2 regions of the Virgibacillus proomii genome follow, and region 2 is predicted to be linked to the other one. Evidence: riboswitches for the same ligand, from Rfam matches in the RefSeq annotation. Region 2 holds a riboswitch; the other holds the start of a gene.
The links. Region 2 has a riboswitch for lysine ahead of BN1066_RS01350 (Na+/H+ antiporter NhaC family protein). Riboswitches for the same ligand answer to the same signal wherever they lie in the genome.
Positions count from the first base shown of each region.

Region 1: it holds a riboswitch for lysine, as region 2 does, so the genes downstream of both, dapA (4-hydroxy-tetrahydrodipicolinate synthase) here and BN1066_RS01350 (Na+/H+ antiporter NhaC family protein) in region 2, are expected to answer to the same signal.

Region 1 covers NZ_FUFN01000010.1:970,787-974,006, reverse strand. Annotated here, with positions in the region: gene BN1066_RS12325 (helix-turn-helix domain-containing protein) at 1-712, shown strand, start outside; lysine riboswitch at 1,023-1,202, shown strand; gene dapA (4-hydroxy-tetrahydrodipicolinate synthase) at 1,312-2,178, shown strand; gene BN1066_RS12315 (2,3-butanediol dehydrogenase) at 2,843-3,220, shown strand, end outside.
Region 2 covers NZ_FUFN01000008.1:82,870-86,089, reverse strand. Annotated here, with positions in the region: gene yunB (sporulation protein YunB) at 86-856, shown strand; lysine riboswitch at 909-1,087, shown strand; gene BN1066_RS01350 (Na+/H+ antiporter NhaC family protein) at 1,339-2,895, shown strand.

The DNA of each region.
Region 1 (3,220 bases), on a different contig from region 2:
AGGATTTAACCAGGTTTTTTTATCAGACGAACTGAATAAATTTATATCGTTTGACCCATTTTTAACTTCAACGGAACAACGCTTCTGGATGGAAAGTCTGGAAAAAGGAGATATAGAAGGGATTAAAGATTATTTGTACAAGCAATTTACAAACCCGTTTCACGAATACCCAGAGCCGGAAATTGTCAGAATCCAGCTTACTAGTATTCTTGCGCAAATCAGACGTTTTATAAATAACTACAAGCTAGTAAAAATAGAAGACATTGAAAATAAATATCACCGAATGTTTCAAATTATTTTAAACAGTCCAATCCTCTATACAATTGTTCAGGAAATTATCTTGTTTTGTATCAACGTTATTCATTATTCTGGAATTCAAAAAGAAAAGAGAGATTTTAATTATGTAGAACGGTCCATTCGCTATATTGAACATCATTTTAGAAATAAGTATCTTCGTCTAGAAGATATAGCCAATCAATTGGAAATAAGCCCAAACTATTTAAGTCACTTATTATCATCTGGAGAAAAGCCTTTTAGAAGATTAGTTAATGAATATAGAATAAACGAAGCAAAAAAATTATTACGTAACACAAATGAATCCATTCAAAATATTAGCGATTTGGTAGGATTCAAAGATCCCAATTATTTTTCTCGTGTTTTTAAACGATTTACAAATTCCACTCCCAACTATTTCCGACAAACCAAAACATAATAATCTGTGTTTCACCACATCATTTATTGCCAATCATTCTATGATGTTTTTATAGACCTAAATCGCCACGAACTACTATACATATCGAGCTTATGATCATGTAAATGCCTGTACGACAAGCCTCCTGCGGGAAATCCGCTCAAGTTGCCCTATACTTAGTTCTTAACGATAATGAATTAATTTCTAAGCTAAGAAAGTATCCTTTTTTTATTCACAAAAAAATATTCAGGCAGGAATCTCCTTGCATAAAGACTGAAAATCTGCTATAGTACAGGCAATTGAATTACTTCCTGTTTCAATATTCTGTTGAAATGAGGATAGAGGTGCGGCATTCAAGAGTACACTATTGGAGGATAATGAGATCCTTTGAGAATAGTGAAAAGGGGATTTCGCCGAAGCTATGGAAAACCCATTGTTTCTATAGCTGGTTCTGCTATTGAATAAGTACAGAACTGTCATATAGGTGACTATATGGAGGGCTATCTGACGCTGAAACTTTCATGTGTTTCAAGCAGTAGCGATATGCTGTCGTTGCTGCTTTTTCGCGTAAAATCTTATGGCCTTCTCACCTAAACATTATTAAATAAGGGTGTGAAGTAATGAAGTTTGGCCAAGTGGTTACTGCAATGGTGACCCCATTTGACAATGAGAAAAATATTGATTTTCAGGCTGTAGAAAAACTGGTAAATTATTTAATTGAAAACGGTTCGGATAGCGTAGTGGTTGCAGGTACAACTGGAGAATCTCCAACTCTTTCAAACGAAGAAAAAATAGCTTTATTTAAACATGTTGTTAAAACTGTAGATGGAAGAATTCAAGTTATCGCTGGTACTGGTTCCAATAATACAAAAGCATCAATAGAATTAACCAAACAAGCGGAACAAATTGGTGTCAATGCTGTTATGCTTGTTACGCCATATTACAACAAACCCTCTCAGGAAGGTATCTTTTTACATTTTCAAGCAATTGCTGAACAAACAAGTTTACCAGTCATGTTGTATAATGTTCCCGGAAGAACGGCTGTTAATATAAGTGCTGATACGACAGTTCGCCTTTCACAAATAGATAATATCGTATCGATAAAAGAAGCTAGTGGTGATTTGGATCAGATGGCAGAAATTATCCGACGAACGACGAATGATTTCTCCTTATATAGCGGAGATGATAGTCTGACATTACCAGCTTTAGCGATTGGCGCAACAGGTGTTGTCTCTGTAGCATCACATATTATCGGTAAGCAAATGCAAACAATGATCACTCAATTTTTTCAAGGAAATATTACGAAAAGTGCTGCTATCCATCAAAACTTGCTGCCGATAATGAAGGCATTATTTGCTCAACCAAATCCGGTTCCAGTTAAAACTGCTCTAAATTTAAAAGGGATTGCTGTCGGAGATGTCCGACTGCCAATGGTTCCGTTAACAAGTGAAGAAATCACTAGCTTAAAGCAAATTCTGGAAGCTTGATTCTATATCATGTTAATAGTAAAAATGATCACCGGGGAAATCTCTGTTTGAAATAGAGATTTCCTTGCTTTTTTATAATTAGTTACGTTTCGCGGCTTTGGGTCGCTCTGTTAACTTCGGACATTCTCTATAGACTTCGAAGCGTTCTCTCGACTTTGGGGTGCTCGAAACCGCACTCTATCACTGGGTAAATTACCTTGATTCGTTGATCAAGGTTTGAAGTATTATCCTACGATAAGTCCCAAAAAAATTAAGCGGTAAAAAATAAATACACTTTAAAATAAGATCTAACTAGATGATAGAGCTTTCTAAAAATCATTCAGGTGGCTAATAGCAAGCTTATTCTTTATTTGCCTTTAAAATGTTAATGCGGATCCTAACAGCCAATTTAGGTTATTGAGTCATGTCCTCTTTCATTTTCTAATCCTGTAGAAATTACTATCATTTATCCATAAATCCATAATGATGCTGATATTTTCCCGCTAATTTTATTAGGAAGCAGATACATATTTTTATATAAGTCGCTCTCTTTGCTATATATAAATTGTTATGAAATTTTAATTAAATTGTCGAATTATGCAAAAAAATGTCATGTTTTATCATTTTGCGCTAAGATAGGACTGAGGAAATAATATAAAAACACTTTTGGGAGGAAGAAAATTTTATGAAAGCTGCAGTATGGCATGGAGAAAAAGATATTCGAATTGAGGAAGTAAATTTAAAACCTTTAAAAGAGACAGAAGTGAAGGTAAGAATTGCCTGGGCAGGAATATGCGGCAGTGACTTACACGAATACGTAGAAGGTCCAGTATTTATTCCAACGGAGCAGCCAGACGCTTTAGCTGGAGGAAAAGCTCCACTTACAATGGGACATGAGTTCGCAGGAGTAGTCGAAGAAGTTGGGGCTAAGGTAACCAAGTTCAAGCCTGGTGAACGTGTTGCAATAAACCCGACGATAACTCATGGTGCAAAGTCAGAAGATCTCGATCCGTATGACGGCTTCTCTTTTATCGGACTACATGCAGATGGAGGTTTTACATCA
Region 2 (3,220 bases):
TAAAATATGGTAAATAAGATAGGAGTAAAATTCAATTCTAACCTTCTGAAAACAAGCATAGATTTGTTTTGAGGAGGTATTTTTCATGAAAAGACGGCCAAGATTGCATTTGCAAACCAGTTCTCCTGTTAAAGTAATATTGTTCATGACGACAATAGCCTTTGTTATTTTGACCTCCCTTAGCATTATCATTGTTGATAAAGGCATTACTCCACCTTTAATGGATATAGCGAATCAAAAGACAAAGGAGTTTGCAACAAGAACAATTAATGAAGCAGTCAAATCAACGGAAAATATTAGCTTTGATGATTTGATGGAAATAAATACGGAAAACAATGTCTCCATTGTTGGTTGGAAATCAGCTGCAGTGAATCGGGCGTTGAGAGCTGCTACTAAAAGAGCGGAGTACTTTTTATATGGGATGAATAAAGGAAAAACGTTGGATACCGATGACCCGGAAATGCCACCACAAGATTATGGAGATACAGCAAATGATTTAGCGGATAAAGATCCGACTGTTGTCGAGATCCCAATTGGTCAAGCAACGGGAAGTACAATTCTGGCAAATCTGGGTCCCAAGATTCCTGTACATTTTGAAATAGTAGGAAGTATTCAATCAGATGTAGAATATATTATGAGGGATTTTGGCATTAATGCAGCATTAATAGAAATATATATCCCTGTTACAGTTAATGTACAGATTGTTGTTCCATTTACAACAGAAACCGCTGAAATAAGTACAAAAGTTTATGTGGATTCACGTGTGATTATGGGAGACGTACCAGAATTTTTTGGTGGTGATGGAGAAAGAGGGCCAAACATCTCCGTCCCAAAAGACAGCTTGAATAATGATTAATGGTTTGTTATAATATACTTTGCTAAATAAAATAAATAACACCTTATCAGATCGGTGAGGTAGAGGCGCAATGGATATTAGTAGTCTGACTGAGGATGATAACGATGAAGTTAGATGAAAGGATTTATTGCCGAAGCGTAATAAGTGTCGAACTTATTATAGCTGGTATACTTTTGAATAAGGAGTATACTGTCATGCAAACAGCAATATGCATGGAGAACTACTGATCGAAATGGAGGATAACGTATATTGTAAAGACAATGATAGGTTATTTTCTATCATTGTCTTTTTTATACTATTGGAAAGTATAAAACTTTATGGTTTATCGTATAAGAAAAACGATAACTTTCGCCATAAAGACTTGGCGACAAGCCAAGTTTTTCTAATGTAAAAGCAAATCCTATTCTCATTTCCTTCACCCATTTCCCCTAACAGTATGTTTCCCTGCCTTATTGCCAACAACTATAGTGGAGGTAACATTAATGGAAGGTACGATTTATTCGCTTATTCCAGCAGTTCTAATGCTGGTGCTCGTTTTATTAACGAGAAATGTATTATTATCGTTAGGAACAGGAATTGTAGTTGGAGCAATACTCATTCACGATTTTGGAATATGGGAAGCAATAAAAGAAATTGTTGTTCAATTTTATTCGCTTTTTATTTCTGATAACACACTTAATATTGGCAATATATTGTTATTATCATTTTTATTATTGCTTGGTATTATGACAGCATTCTTACAAGCGTCTGGTGGAAGTCGCGCATTTGGTGATTGGATGATCAAACGAGTGAAAAGCCGAAGTGGCGCACAAGCAATGAGTGCATTATTAGGAGTTATCATTTTCATTGATGATTATTTTAATAGTTTAGCAGTTGGCCAAATAGCTCGGCCATTAACGGATCGACATAAAATTTCACGAGCAAAACTTGCATATATTATTGATTCCACTTCAGCACCGGTAACTGTTGTATCTCCCATTTCCAGTTGGGGTGCTTACATTATTGGTACTATGGGCGGGATATTTGCTGCAAATGGAGTAACTTCACTTGAACCTTTAGAAGCTTTTATTAAAATGATTCCTTTTAATTTTTATGCAATAGGTGCAATTATTAGTGTATTTTTAGTTGCTTACTTAAAAATGGATTTAGGCCCAATGCAAAAGCATGAAACAAGGGCAATGGAAACCGGTGATTTGATTGGTCCCAATAAAAACAATGTATCTGGAGATTTAAGTGATATTTTTACGCCAAATAAAAACGGAAGAATTTATCATTTGTTAGTCCCGATTGCAGTACTAATTATTGCAACTGTTTCTTCCATGATGATTACTGGGGCAATGGCTGCAGAAGGTGATATCAGCATCTTGACCATATTTGCTAATACGAATGTCAATCTTTCGCTATTTTTTGGTGGAGCAGTTGCCGTTATTACTTGTTATTTGTTTCATATTAGACAAGCCGGACAAAGCAATTCAACAGTGAAGATTATACTCGAAGGTATGAAAACCATGCTCCCTGCTATTTATATTTTGTTGTTAGCTTGGGTTATCGGCTCGATAATTGGAGAATTAAAAACAGGCGAGTATTTAGCTGGTATTGTAAATAACTCATCCTTAAACCCAGCTTTTTTACCCTTTTTATTTTTTATCATTGCTGGCTTTATGGCGCTTGCTACAGGTACATCATGGGGAACGTTTGGTATTATGCTGCCGATAGCAGTTGAAGTAACAGCAATTACAGATATGGAGATGCTGTTGCCATCCATGGCAGCTGTGCTTGCTGGTGCAGTATTTGGTGATCATTGTACTCCAATTTCTGATACGACTATTTTATCCTCAACGGGGGCAGGAGCAAATCATATTGATCACGTGATGACCCAGCTTCCATATGCCATTCTCTCAGCTTTAGCTGCAGCTGTAGGTTATTTAATTATAGGATTTACTAGTCAAATTGTCTTACCGTTGCTTGTGACGATGGCTATTATTATTGGTTTTGCAATCCTAACACATTTTTTAAGAACTACAAAAGCAAAGCATTAAAACGAGGCTGGGACATAAGTAAATACGAAATAGCAAAAACCGAACAATTGTAAATGAATTGTTCGGTTTGTTTTTCTTATACGATAAAGTGAAACTTCATTCAGTAGAATGCTTTTTACACGGAATGTTAGTACCGCAAGGGTATGACCTAAAGGCCTTTAAACGAATCGGGCATTTAGGTGCCGTTTTCTCCCACTTAGACCTTTTTATCAACTCAAGATTTTGAAGTGGGAGTCTTACGACACCTTACATGCGAGATAAAGCCTAAAATTTTATACTTTACTTATAGTACAAGGACGATTTATTGTTCGTTTTTTAATCAGCT